Regions from separate parts of the Larsenimonas rhizosphaerae genome, predicted to be linked through region 2. Evidence: predicted binding sites of a transcription regulator. Region 2 holds the regulator's gene; the other holds the start of a gene.
What was found. The regulator sigma-54, encoded in region 2, starts transcription at its own class of promoters, with help from an activator protein. The targets are predictions, from matches to a motif close to TGGCACNNNNNTTGCTNT.
Positions count from the first base shown of each region.

Region 1: the regulator sigma-54 is predicted to act here: its motif matches at 3,843-3,860, upstream of codB (cytosine permease).

Region 1 covers NZ_JAPIVE010000002.1:192,922-200,216, forward strand. Annotated here, with positions in the region: gene OQ287_RS07440 (MFS transporter) at 1-118, opposite strand, end outside; gene OQ287_RS07445 (hypothetical protein) at 306-1,319, shown strand; gene OQ287_RS07450 (OsmC domain/YcaO domain-containing protein) at 1,459-3,651, shown strand; gene codB (cytosine permease) at 3,901-5,178, shown strand; gene OQ287_RS07460 (hypothetical protein) at 5,179-5,385, shown strand; gene OQ287_RS07465 (hypothetical protein) at 5,621-6,019, shown strand; gene OQ287_RS07470 (DUF6037 family protein) at 6,095-6,667, shown strand; gene OQ287_RS07475 (hypothetical protein) at 6,770-7,222, shown strand.
Region 2 covers NZ_JAPIVE010000001.1:1,287,126-1,294,420, forward strand. Annotated here, with positions in the region: gene lptA (lipopolysaccharide transport periplasmic protein LptA) at 1-53, shown strand, start outside; gene lptB (LPS export ABC transporter ATP-binding protein) at 60-785, shown strand; gene OQ287_RS06005 (RNA polymerase factor sigma-54) at 907-2,340, shown strand; gene hpf (ribosome hibernation-promoting factor, HPF/YfiA family) at 2,422-2,724, shown strand; gene ptsN (PTS IIA-like nitrogen regulatory protein PtsN) at 2,737-3,204, shown strand; gene rapZ (RNase adapter RapZ) at 3,215-4,108, shown strand; gene OQ287_RS06025 (HPr family phosphocarrier protein) at 4,095-4,364, shown strand; gene mgtE (magnesium transporter) at 4,396-5,751, shown strand; gene pmbA (metalloprotease PmbA) at 5,820-7,157, opposite strand; gene yjgA (ribosome biogenesis factor YjgA) at 7,227-7,295, shown strand, end outside.

The DNA of each region.
Region 1 (7,295 bases), on a different contig from region 2:
GAAACGGCAGCACCATGTAGAAACCGGCGTTGAAGATCAGCTGGCTCACCAGTAAAAGCCGTGGATTGACCGTGGGTGAGCGCGATGGCGTGCCGGAAGGGACCGAGGGGGATGTCACATCAAGCTCCAGAACAGGACAGGGAATCAGGGCGATGGCCGCAAGCGCAGCCCGCGGCGCACTATAGCAAAAAGCCCCGGGGCCGGGTGCGCTCTGTCACCAGGGTGATGCCCTTGTTCAGGTGTCACTCTCTCTACGCATGGGCAAATGGCTGGTTAATGCGTAAAGCCTAAATTGGCGTATACGTGTGCCGATAGGTACTGGATGGTTATGTCATTGGACGCCGCTTAAGCTTCCCCGCACGGGCGCTGTATCGGATCGTCGGGCCGAAGGGGGTGCATGGGTATATCGGTTGGTATTTGATGAAGCGGGGCGGTTTAATTCAATCTATGGTATTAAATTAATAAAGGGGTGGGTTTTGTTTAAGGAAAATCATGAGTCAAGATTTAACAGCCTTTTTGATTGGGTTAAATCCATTTCGATAATAATGCTGGTGGCGGTTTTCTGTTATAAAGTATATGACACACCACTTAATTTTGAGGTTGATTTTTCGGCCTTTCTTTCTTTGGTGCTGGCTATTTCTTCAGTTTTTCTTTCAGCTCTTTTTTATTTTAAGGCTACTGAGACAAGTAATAGGTTTTACGATAATAATTATAAATTCACTAAAGATATCTCTGATCTATTGGTAAAAATAGAAAGTGGATTTGGAGAAAGGCTTAAAAATCTTGACGAAGGATATTCTGCAATGAGAAGCCAGCTTCATAACGATAAAGGCTATGAAAGCAATAAAGAGTTTAAGGGGAAAATTAAGAGTGAGGAAAAAGAAATCGAGAAGGTGATTAAGGAAAGGAATGATATATTAGAAAAATTCATTGAAAAAGCTCAGCTGGAAAAAAGTGAAAAGGATAAATTGATAAGTAGTCTAAAGGAAAAAGAGGATGAGTTGATTAAATCTCAGCGAGATTTAAACAAGATGAAAAGTAAGTTCTTAGTTAGACGAATTAATAGGATGAGTTCAAATTCAGGTTTGCAGTCTGCGCTAGAGAATTATACATACAATAAAGTTGTTAGCAAAATCGATTTTTCAAAAGTTATTTTTTTAGATGATTCTAAATTTAAAAGTGAGGTGGATGAGATCCTTTCTATGTGCTCGCTACAATATATTTCAGATCTTGAAGGTCGAGGGTATTTTGATAACGGATTAACTGATAAAGGCATTAATTTCATGAGGCAAGTGGCAATTAAATTTGAAAAGGAATAAAGGCTTGTTGTATTAATAAGTTTTGGCTTTAAATTAGAGCTTGTAGATTTCTCTTCTCCCAAGACAATCCCCCCTCAAATCCGGATAATGGCGGGCAATTCGCCCCGAGCGACACCCGTCACCAACCCGGTTCTGCATCATGGAAATCAAGGTCAACTACCTCGACAACCTCCGACAGGAGGCGAAGTTCGACGACTTCACCGTCATCACCGACCAGCCGATTCGTTACAAGGGCGATGGCTCCGCCCCCGGCCCGTTCGATTACTTTCTGGCCTCGTCCGCCCTGTGTGCGGCGTATTTCGTGCGCGTGTACTGCAATGCCCGGGATATCCCGACCGAGAATATCCGGCTTTCCCAGAACAACATCGTTGATCCGGAAAACCGCTACAACCAGATCTTCCGCATTCAGGTCGAGCTGCCGGATGATCTCTCCGAGAAGGACCGCACCGGCATCCTGCGCTCCATCGAGCGCTGCTCGGTCAAGCGGGTGATCCAGAACAATCCCGAGTTCCAGATCGAGGTGGTCGAGAACATCGACGAGGATGCTCAGGCACTGCTGATGGGCAGCGCTGCCGATAAGGATGGGGCAGAGGCCAGTACCTGGATCGAAGGCAAGGATCTGCCGCTGGAGCAGACCATCGCCAACATGACCGGCATTCTCGAGCGCCTCGGCATGAAGATCGAGATTGCCTCGTGGCGCAACATCGTGCCCAACGTCTGGTCGCTGCACATCCGCGATGCGGCGTCCCCCATGTGCTTTACCAACGGCAAGGGATCCACCAGGGAAGCCGCGTTGTGCTCCGCGCTGGGCGAGTTCATCGAGCGGCTGTCCTGTAACTTCTTCTATAACGATCAGTTCTTCGGCCCCGAGATCGCGGGTAGTGATTTCGTCCACTACCCGAACGAGCGCTGGTTTCAGCCAGGGCCGGACGATGCACTGCCCGCTGAGGTGCTGGATGCGCACTGCCTCGATATCTTCAACCCGGACGGCGAGCTGCGCGGCTCTCACCTGATCGATACCAACTCGGGCCGGGCGGACCGCGGCATCGTTGCGCTGCCGTTTACGCGTCATTCGGACGGGGAGACCGTGTGGTTTCCGTCGAATCTGATCGAGAACCTGTACCTGAGCAACGGCATGAGCGCGGGTAATACCCTGGCCGAAGCCCAGGTGCAGTGCCTGTCAGAAATCTTCGAGCGGGCGGTGAAACGCCAGATCATCGAGCAGGAAATCGCCCTGCCGGACGTGCCGAAAGACGTCATCGCGCGCTATCCCGGGATCAAGGCAGGCATTGACGCGCTGGAAGCTCAGGGTTTCCCGGTACTGGTGAAGGATGCCTCCCTCGGCGGGCGCTATCCGGTCGCCTGCGTGACGCTGATGAACCCGCGCACCGGCGGTGTGTTTGCCTCCTTCGGCGCGCACCCGAGCCTACAGGTCGCGATCGAGCGCAGCCTGACGGAGCTTCTGCAGGGCCGCAGCTTTGAAGGCATGGATGACCTGCCTGCGCCGACCTTCAACTCCCAGGCGGTGGCGGAACCGAACAACTTCGTCGAGCACTTCATCGACTCCTCCGGTGTGGTCTCCTGGCGCTTCTTCAGCGCCCGCGCCGATGTCGAGTTCTGCGACTGGGATTTCTCCGGTGCGACCCGTGACGAGGCCGAGCGGCTGTTCGGAATCCTTGCGGAAGACGGCCATGAAGCGTACGTCACGCATCATGAGGACCTCGGCGCGCCGGTATGCCGCATTCTGGTGCCGGGCTATTCCGAGGTGTACCCGGTGGACGATCTGGTGTGGGACAACACCAACATGGCGCTGACCTACCGCGAAGACATTCTGAACCTGCACACACTCGAGGAAGACCAGCTCGCGGACCTGCTCCAGCGGCTGGAGGAAAGCGAACTCGACGAGCAGATGAAGATCGTCACGCTGATTGGCATCGAGTTCGACGACAACAGCGTCTGGTCCGAGCTGACCATTGCCGAGCTGAAGCTCCTCATCAGCCTCGACCTCGGCCAGTACGAGGATGCGCTCGACCGCACGCAGATGTTCCTGCAGTTCAACGACAACACCCGCGACCGGGGGCTGTTCTATCAGGCGCTCACCGCCGTGCTCGAGATCCTGCTGGATGACGAGCTGGAGTTCGAAGACTACCACCGAAACCTCGTGCGGATGTTCGGCGAAGAGAAGATCAACGCCGCCGTCGGCTCCATCAACGGCGACGTGCGCTTCCATGGCCTCACCGAAACCAGCATGAATCTTGAAGGCATCGACCGGCACCAGCGGCTGATTACCAGCTACAAGAAGCTGCATGCCTGGCGGGCGGCGAGGGCCTGAGGCGGCAGGGGCGTATCAATGGGATGAGTCATTGACGCCGTATGTCCCGGCGTGAGGTTTTTGAGAACAGGTGAGCCCCGGGCCACCTCGTGGCCGGCCGGAAATACATCTGGCCGGCCATGCCCCTGCAGGCTTTTACGCCTGCGGTTCTGCTTGCGCTCAGGTAGCAGCGCCTATCAGAACTGCGCAATTGGCCTGCTTATTGCTTGATGTGTTGATAGCTAAATAACGGCTAACGAGGCTTCGAGCATGCAACATTCCGACTATCCCCTCAGTGAGGTACCAGCCAGCGCGCGGAAGGGGCTGTTGTCCACGTCTGTAGTGCTGTTGGGTTTCACCTTTTTTACCGCGACCATGTGGGCCGGTGGTTCGCTGGGCCAGGCGTTTCCGATCGACCAGCTTCTGTGGGTCGTGTTGCTGGGAAACCTGCTGCTGGGCATCTACGCCGCGGCGCTTGGCTATATCGCCTGTAAAAGCGGGCTGAACGCGGTGCTCATGGGCCGTTTCTGCTTCGGTGAAAAGGGCAGCAAGCTCTCGGATTTCATTCTGGGGTTTACCCAGATTGGCTGGTACGCCTGGGGGACCGCGACCATTGCCGTAGTGCTGGTACGCACCACGGGGATGCAGGCGTGGATGGAAATCCCCCTGATGGTGCTTTTCGGGTTCGGCTTCTGCATCACCGCGATGATTGGTTACCGGGGCATGGATTGGCTTTCGCGCCTGGCAGTGCCGGTGATGATGCTCTTCATTGTTCTGAGCCTGGCCATGGGGCTGGTTGATGTGGGGGGCCTTGAGGGCCTTGTCCGGCAAACGCCGAGCGAGAGCATGAATGTGGCCGCCGCCGTTACGGTAATCATCGGTACCTTCATCAGTGGCGGTACCCAGGCTACCAATTGGAGCCGTTTTGCCAAACGCCCGCGCATTGCGGTAATTGCCACGCTGTTGGCCTTTCTGGTAGGCAACGGCCTGATGGTATTGACCGGCGCGCTGGGGGCCATGATCTATCAGCAGGCGGACATCGTTGATGTGTTGATCGCCCAGGGGTTTGTCTCCATTGCGGTCCTGATGCTTTTCCTGAACATCTGGACTACCCAGGACAACACCATCTACAACTTTGCCGTGGCCGGATGCAATTTGATCCGTACCGACCGGCGTCGCACCGTTACCGTGGCGGGGGCTGCCATCGGCACCGTGCTGGCGGTGGGAGGCATGTACAACTATCTGATTCCGTTTCTGGTCCTGCTCGGCACCTTCATTCCGCCGATGGGCGGGGTGATCATGGCGGATTTCTGGCTCAAGCATAAGGGCCGTTACCCGGCTCTGGCCGATGCCGCACTTCCCGACTTCGACCGCCGAGGCCTTGGTGCCTACGCCATGGGCGCCGCCGCCGCCTTTTTTTCACCGTTGCTGCCGCCGCTGGTCGGCGTGCTGGTGGCTGCTCTGAGCTACGCGCTGCTGCTGCGCATTCGCCCGCACGCGTCTGCCGATCGTCTTTCCACTCCCCCCAGGCACTCTGTGGGACATTGAATGCACATCGTCGATGCCTGCTACCGAAACCTCGTGCGTATGTTCGGCGAAGAGAAGATCAACGCCACCGTCGGCTACATCAACGCCGACGTTCGGTTTTATGGCCTCACCGAGACCAGTATGAACCTGGAGGGCATCGACCGGCACCAGCGGTTAATTACCAGCTATCAAAAGCTGCATGCGTGGCGGGCGGCGAAGGTTGATTAGAACGTCTTCATTTTGCACATGGTGCCCACCGTTGAGTGGGTGCCGTCGTTTTTTGTCATCACGATCTGGCTGCAAGGAATGATGGCATAAAGTCCTTTCTGTTCGTAACCTCTTGGTACACGATGTGGAAACGGCAAAGCGTGTCCGGACTTTGCTCGCGTCCTTCCAAGCCGCTCTTATCGCATAGCTGCCATAGTGACTGCCGAACGCAAGCGTTATGTTTTTAGGAAAAATCATGATTGAAATGATATTGGGTAATTTGGTAAACCTTATAGGCCCGTTGCAGGCGATGTCGCGTGACCACCGGGAGCTGCGAGATAACGCTCTTCGTAGTATTTCACACGCGCTAAATGAAACTTGTATCTATTATCGAAAGCTCGATTCAGACCGGAAAAGAAACTTCGAAACCGAGAATCAACTCTCTAGGTATTGGGCCGCAGCCGCTATTCCTATAAGACATATTGATTATGAGTTATCACAAATATGTGAGCACAAATCCGAATATTGGATTAATCCAGAAGGATGGAGCCCTGAAGAGTTGAAGCAGTTCAATATCGACTTGGACGGAGTGAGGAAACAATATCGGCAGTTGCTGCAGCCTCGTTTCTCTCGAGCAATAAAAAAGAATGCATGAAAAATTGCTGCAATTAATGCCGGCTGTACTGCTAAAGCCGAGCTAAAGCATTGCGAGTATGAATGGAGTCAGTTAATGAAATTAGAAGGACTATTCGATTTATACCGAAGCATGAAGTCTCAGGAGATCGACCGATACCGCTTCTCCTACATGTCGGGCAAAGCAATTTTTGATGTCTTCTTTTTTATTGATGAAAGCCCATTTGTGCTTCTTTTTGGAGTAAAATCCGAAAATTTCAGCTTTGAGATAGTGGTGGAGAAGGGGTTTGAGATTGATCCGAGGTTTGATCGGGACACCTACAAAGAGCTCTGTCGAATACTCGGGCTAGAGTACGACCCAGATAGACCTTTCAGCCCTTGGAGCTTCTTTAAAGAATTCAACAAGAATATTCCAGATCAAGCGTTTAAATTACAGAAGGCAGCGCCACACGAAGTCGCCAGTTATCGCTCGGTTGCTGAAGAGGCCGACAAGATTTACTTTCTCGGTTGGCGAGACAATACCAAGCGTGGAGAGCAAGTGGGTGTGTTGAATCTCGAAAAAACAAGAAGACTTCTAGGTGAAAAGGCCTTTGAAAGATGTCAACAGAAAAATATTAGCAGCTGCTGGACTGATAATAAAAAAGCGGCAAAAGATTTTGCGTTACCGTGAAAGGCATTCATAACATTCGTTGTTTTTAGATAGTTTATATACCGCTTTGTGGCTTAAAAATTGCCTTGCAAATTCAGAGTCATTAATTAATGAGGATTGAATGTGAGAGCCAACAATAAAAAGCCTCTGTACCGAAAGGTGAACACTAGGACGCATGGCGTTCATCATCTCCATGGAGATGATTTCAGAAACACACGACGTAGGAAATCTGCCCTTGGAATGCGCAAAGGCATCCAGCGTGGGCTTGATTACACGCCGCTTTTCAAGTTTTTGTTGGCCAAAGTTGGTTGTCCATGGAGTGAGGTTCATAGTGAAGCGGTCTCTCGGTTGGATAAAAAAGACCCTATTAATTGGCTGGTTGCCATGGATTACGAATCAGCCGAAGAGGTAATTCGCGTTGGTGAAAGCTCATACTTCAGTGGCCTTTACGTAGACGAGAAAAGAATTCTACGGATAGTTAACCCTGATATTGATGAAAATACACTGGGGCCTCTTTGCAAATGCTGTACTCACACTTTCAACGGCATTCCTTTCACTCAAAAATACAATGAATGACTCGAGTCTTGTCTACTGTAATGAGCACCGTTAGGCGGAATGAGCTAAGCGTTCCATAGGTAAAGTGTTGCAT
Region 2 (7,295 bases):
GCGACCAGCGCGTGGAAATGACACTGAACCCGCAAAACAGTCAGAGCCAGTAATTCGCCATGAAAACACTGTCAGTGGCCCACCTGGCCAAAAGCTTCAAGGGCCGTCGTGTCGTCCATGACATCAGCCTCACGATTCGTCAGGGCGAGATTGTCGGCCTGCTTGGTCCAAACGGTGCCGGCAAGACCACCTCGTTTTACATGATTGTAGGGCTGGTGCAGGCAGATGCCGGCACGATCATCATTGATGACCGTGACCTGTCCCGCCTGCCCATGCACCAGCGGGCCCGCGAAGGCATTGGTTACCTCCCGCAGGAAGCCTCCATCTTTCGCAAGCTGAGTGTTGCCGACAATATCATGGCGATTCTCGAAACCCGACGCGATCTTGACAAGGCAGGCCGGCGGGCAAGGCTTGAAGAACTCCTGCAGGAATTCAATGTCACGCACATCAGGGATAACCAGGGCATGGCACTATCGGGCGGAGAACGTCGACGCGTCGAAATTGCCCGCGCGCTGGCCACCGAGCCGGATTTCATCCTGCTGGATGAACCCTTTGCCGGCGTGGACCCGATCTCGGTCGGTGACATCAAAAGCATCATTCGCCAGCTGAAGGCGCGCGGCATTGGGGTGCTGATCACCGATCATAACGTACGCGAAACGCTGGATATCTGTGACAACGCCTACATCGTGGGCAGCGGTCAGATCATCGCAGAAGGCGATACGCCATCCATCCTGGCCAACCAGCATGTCCGCGACGTCTACCTTGGGCATGAATTCAGATTGTGATGTCAGTCAGGCCAAGGATCTCATACCCTGGCATGAAAATTGCTTCAAATAGTGTTTTTTGACTTGCACGTCCCGCCAGGTCTCGATAGCGTAATCACGGACTTGTGACGACCGGGATCGTATAACGATGAAACCATCCTTGCAGCTCAGGGTCGGCGCTCACCTCACCATGACGCCGCAACTGCAGCAGGCCATTCACCTGCTGCAACTCTCGACGCTGGACTTGCGTCAGGAAATACAGCAGGCACTGGACAGCAACCCCATGCTTGAGCAGGAAGACCTGTTCGATGAGTGCGCCAGCCCAGCCGACAATGATGATGACTGGCAGGAAAGCATTCCCGACGAACTGTCTCAGGACAGCAGCTGGGAAGACAGTTTTCAGGATGCTTCCCTTGGCAGTCTGAGCAGCAGCGTCGCGCCTGCCGGCGAGTCCGATATCGAGCGCAACACCTCGGAGGATACCCTTCAGCAGCATGTTGAATGGCAGGTCATGATGCTGGACCTGGATGACCAGCAACGCGCCATTGCCGAACGATTGATTGATGCACTGGACCCCAATGGCCTGATTGCCCAGCCTCTCGAGGACATCACGGAGGGCCTGCGCGCCCAGGGGTTCGAGTCCCTGAGCGTTGCCGACGTGGAACGTACTGCCATCATGCTCCAACAGTGTGAACCGGCCGGTCTGTTTGCCAGAGACCTGCGCGAGTGCCTGTTGCTTCAGCTTGATCAACTTCCTCAGGACACTCCCCTGCTGGCTCAGGCACGCCGGTTGATTCGCCAGTTCCTTGAAGCCCTGGGCAACGGTGATACAAGGCTTCTGAAACGCCGGCTGGGCATCGATGATGAGAGTCTTGAACGAATCACATGCCTGATCAAGGCACTGGATCCACATCCCGGCCGTCAGTTCGACAGTACCAGCCACCAGTACGTTATTCCTGATCTGACTCTGCGCCACAGCACACGCCATGGCTGGCAGGTCGAGCTCAATGAAGATGCGCTACCGCGTCTTCGGCTGAATCCGGACTACAGCAGCCTGGTACGCCGTGCCGATAAAAGTGATGACAATACCTTTTTCAAGCAGCACCTCCAGGAAGCGCGCTGGTTCATCAAGAGCATCGCCAGTCGCAATGACACCCTTCTTCGAGTGGGTCGCGAGATCATGGCCCGCCAGCATCGGTATATCGACATGGGGGAAGAAGGCCTGAAACCGCTGACCCTGTCCGACATTGCAGGCGCTGTCGACATGCACGAATCCACCATCTCGCGGGTGACGACACAAAAATTCATCCATACTCCCCGCGGAGTGGTCGAACTCAAGCTATTCTTTTCAAGTCAGGTAGGGGGAAGTGGGGAAGGAGACGCCCACTCCGGCGCCGCCATTCGCGCCAGGATTCGCAAATACGTCAGTGAAGAGCCCACAAGGCGCCCCCTGTCCGATGCCCGGCTGGTTGAATTGCTCGATGACCAGGGCATCAAGGTGGCACGTCGCACTGTCGCCAAGTACCGTGAAGCGCTGGGTATACCATCTTCCAGCGAACGTCGGAAAATGGCCTGAATGACGCCGGAAAGACAAGGCTTTGCCTGACAGTAAAAAAGGTTACAATCCAGTATTCATCCGTGGGAAAAGGAGTACGCCATGCAGGTCAATATCACTGGTCATCACGTCGAACTGACAGACGCACTCAGAGAATACATCAACCAGAAACTTTCTCGACTGGAACGCCATTACGACAACATCACCAATGTCCAGGTGACCCTTTCCGTCGAAAAGGAACGCAAGCTTGCTGCCTGCACCCTGCACGCCAGCGGCGCCGACCTGCACGGCGACGCTTCCCACGAAGACATGTATGCCGCCATTGATGCGCTGGCCGACAAGCTGGACCGCCAGCTGGTCAAGCACAAGGAAAAGGCACAGGCACGCGCCCAGGGCGCTCGTTGAGATCCTGGTACTATGAAGCTTGATCAACTCCTTCCGCCCGAACGCACGCTGTTTGATGTTCAGGGCGGAAGCAAAAAAAGGGTGCTGGAATTTTTCAGCACCTTTATCGCTCAGAATATTCCCAGTCTGGATGATCAGGAGGTCTTTTCACGCCTGATCGGTCGCGAGCGGCTGGGCAGTACCGGTGTGGGCAACGGGGTAGCCATACCCCATGCCCGCAACCCGCACTGCAAGTCGCCACTGGCCAGTTTTATCCGGCTGGCAGACCCCATCGACTTTGATGCCATCGACAACGAGCCCGTGGACCTGGTGTTTGTGCTGCTCGTGCCTGAAGAAGCCGAGGATACGCACCTGACGCTTCTGGGCCAGATTGCCGAGCTGCTCAACGACAGCGAAAACCGCAGTCGTCTTCGCCATGCAACCAGTCAACGCGAACTCCATGACACCCTGACCGATCTCATACAGCAACAACACCAATAGGGTACTCATCATGCAGCTGGTCATTATCAGTGGACGTTCCGGCTCAGGAAAGTCCATTGCCCTGCAAGCGCTCGAGGACCTGGGCTTTTATGCCATCGACAACCTGCCGGCCACCCTGCTGGCACCGTTGATCGATGAGCTGGATGCAGGCAGCGTTGGACAGCGACGCATTGCCGTCAGCATTGATGCACGCAACCTTCCGGAAGCGCTGGAGCGCTTCCCCGCGCTTCTGGCGGATCTGTCCAAACGAGTAGACAGCCAGGTGGTTTACCTGACCACGGACACAAAGGCCCTGCTGGAGCGCTATGCTGCCACCCGCCGTCGACACCCGCTGACCCGCGGCAGCCAGATGACACTGGCCGAGGCCATCGAATCCGAACAGACCTATCTTGCTGCCATTCGCAACGCCGCCGACCTGATTATCGACACGACCAGTCAGTCAGTGCACGAACTGCGTAGCCAGATTGCCACGCAGGTAGCAGACCACACCAGCCGCCAGATGACGCTGACCATCGAGTCCTTCGGATTCAAGCACGGGGTACCTCTGGATGCCGATACGGTATTTGACGTGCGCTGCCTGCCTAATCCCTACTGGATACCCGCCCTGCGCAGCCATACCGGTCAGGAAAAGGAGGTTGCTGCGTTTCTCGAAGACTATGGCGATGTTACCGACATGTATAACGACATCGTCAAATGGCTGGAACGCTGGCTTCCCTCCTACACGGCAAGCAATCGAAGTTATTTTACCGTTGCCATTGGCTGCACAGGCGGCCAGCACCGCTCAGTCTACCTGGCAGAGCGTCTGGCCAGTCAGTTTGCCGGTCAGTATCCCTCCCTCAGGCTCCGCCATCGGGAGTTAAGCGTCCAGAAAGTTTTGAACGAGACTCCGAATGCTTCGCCGTGAACTGACGCTGACGAACAAGCGTGGCCTGCACGCCCGCGCAGCAACCCGCCTTGTTCAGTGCTGCCAGCCCTATCAGAGTTCCATTATCGTGTACCGTGGCCAGCACAGCGCCACGGCCAATAACGTGATGGCTCTCCTGATGCTAGCCGCCCCCTGTGGTACCCCGCTGACCATTGAAGTGGACGGCGATGATGAACAGGCGGCGCTCGACGCGATTGTGGCCCTGTTTGATGCCCGCTTTGACGAAGATGCCTGAACATCTCGTCCATGAATGACAAGGATCTGTCATGAGCAATGACCCGGTCGATACTGAAGACCACATGGACAGGCTGCACCGCGCCATTGACCGTCAGGCGACGGACCAGATATGGCGCCTGCTGAACAACACCATGGTTCCGGCCGAAGTGGCACATGCGCTGGAATCCAGCCCGCCACGTGAGCGCGAGGAACTCTGGACACAGGTGGGCCCGGAAACCCAGGGCGAGGTACTGCTGTATCTTAGCGAGGAAGTCCAGGACGAGTTTCTCGATAGGATGGACGCCGCCGAGCTGCTGACGGCGACGGAAAACCTGGACACTGATGACCTGGCCGATCTACTGCAGCGCCTGCCCACGTCGTCCATCCAGCAGGTGCTGGATTCGATGGAGGCCCAGGAGCGTGAACGGGTCGAGACCGTCCTGTCCTATCCGGAGGACACGGCGGGCGGGTTGATGGATACCGATACCATCACCATCCGCCCCAACATCACGCTCGACGTGGTACTGCGCTACATTCGTCGCCACGAAGAACTCCCCCAGTCTACCGATGTGCTGTGGGTCGTAACCCGTCGTGACGAACTGATCGGACGCCTGTCCATCAACAAGCTGCTGGTATGCGACCCATCCATGTCCGTGCGTGAAATCATGGATACGGACTTCATTCGACTGGATGCCCTGGCCTCACAAAATGACGTCGCCCAGCTCTTCGAGCGCCATGACCTGATTTCAGCTCCGGTACTGAATGAACGTGGCCAGCTGGTCGGTCGAATTACCATCGACGACGTGGTCGATGTCATCCGAGACAGCGCCGAACACACCGTCATGAGCATGGCCGGCCTTGACGAGGAAGACGATACCTTCGCGCCGGCCCTGCGCACCACGCGCCGGCGGGCCATATGGCTCGGCATCAATCTGCTGACGGCCTTTCTTGCCTCCTCGGTCATCGGCATGTTCGAGGGCACCATCCAGAAGATTACAGCACTGGCTGTTTTGATGCCGATCGTGGCCAGCATGGGTGGCATCGCCGGGTCTCAGACACTGACAGTCCTCATCCGTGGTATCGCACTGGGTCATGTAAAGACCAACAATGTACGCTGGCTGCTGGGGCGCGAGATGATCGCCGGTATGCTCAACGGCGTGCTGTGGGCAGCGGTGGTGGCCGCGCTGGCCATTGTCTGGTTTGATGACTGGATGCTGGGAGGTGTTATTGCACTGGCCATCGTGATCAACCTGGTCGTGGCTTCTTTGACCGGCACTCTCCTGCCGGTGCTGCTCAAGCGCTTGTCGATTGACCCGGCGTTGTCTGGCAGTGTGATTCTGACCACGGTCACCGATGTTGTCGGCTTTCTCTCCTTCCTTGGGCTGGCCAGCGTCATCTATCTATAGTCGTGCCTCCCACTGCAAGAGGGCCTGCGAATGCAGGCCCTCTTGCGTCATGGCACGTATCTCACCCTTCAGCCTGCGACGGTCATTCCATCGATCAGCCAACTGCCGGTATGAATGCTGCCACGGGTATCGACATCATCTCCAAGAGCCGTCAGCGCACTGAACATGCCACGCAGGTTACCTGCAATGGTGAACTCCTCGATCGGGCCTGTAATCTGCCCGTTCTCGACCAGAAACCCGGATGCCCCCCGAGAGTAATCACCGGTCACCGTATTGATGCCCTGCCCCATCAGTTCAGTCACGATTACGCCTTTATCGATGCCACTGATCAGTGATGAATATGCAGTCAGCGGCGCATCGATGCGTACATTGCGAGCGCCGCCGGCATTGCCAGTCGTGACCATATTCAGTCGGCGTGCACTGTAGGCAGACAGCATGTAGCTTGCCAGGTGGCCATCCCTGATGAAGTCATTATCCCGTGTAAACACACCATCGCCATCAAAGGCAGCGCTTGACGACTCACCCGGTAACTGCGGTCGCTCTCCGAGGCTGAACCAGTCCGGAAACAGGCGATCGCCAAGTGCATCACACAAAAAGGACGCCTCACGATAGAGTGCCCCTCCGGCAATACTGTTCAAAAAATGCCCGACCAGACCGCTGGCAACCTCGGGAGCAAACACAACCGGGAAAGTACCGGACGGGGCGCGTTTGGCACCAAGCCGGCTCAGCACACGTTCCGCTGCCCGATGGCCAATATCTTCCGGAGCACGCAACAGAAACGGGTGCCGACTGGAGCTGAAATCGTAATCACGCTGCATGCCATTGTCGTCACGTGCAATCAGCACGCAGGACAGGCTGTGCCGACTCCCCCGCTGCACCCCGAGAAACCCGTGACTGTTGGCATACAGGCTGACACCCTCGCCGGTGGCGAGGCTGGCCCCTTCCGAGTTGGAGATGCCTTCGACATCAAGCCCGGCCTGCTCGCAACGTGTCGCCATGTCGATGGCTTCCTCCACGCTCAATGCCCAGGGGTGGTGTACGTCCAGATTCGGCAGGGAGGTGGCCATCAGATCAGGGTCTGCCAGCCCGGCCATGGAGTCCTCGCCGGTAAAGCGAGCAATATCCACCGCCTTCTCAACCGTTTCTCTAATCGAGCGCTCGCTGGCATCGCTGGTAGAGGCATTCCCCTTGCGCTGCCCGACATAGACGGTAATGCCAAATCCCTGATCACGTGCCAGTTCCAGCGTATCCACCTGCCCCATGCGCACATTGATATCCGTGCCCTGGCTGATGGCGGCACTCAGTTCGCAGGCCGTGGCGCCACACTGTCTGGCGTGCGCCAGGGCAAGCTCCGCCTGGCGGGTAATTGCGTCCTGCTGCGCGGCGATATCGAATGCCTGACTCATGAACGAACTCCTGATACCTGGTGCATATCGCCTGTTATACTGGCGGCACCCTGATTGACTGGATGCATCATGTCGAGCAAATTTTCTCCCGATCACGACGAATATCAAAGCAAGACCCAACGCAAGCATGCCATGGAG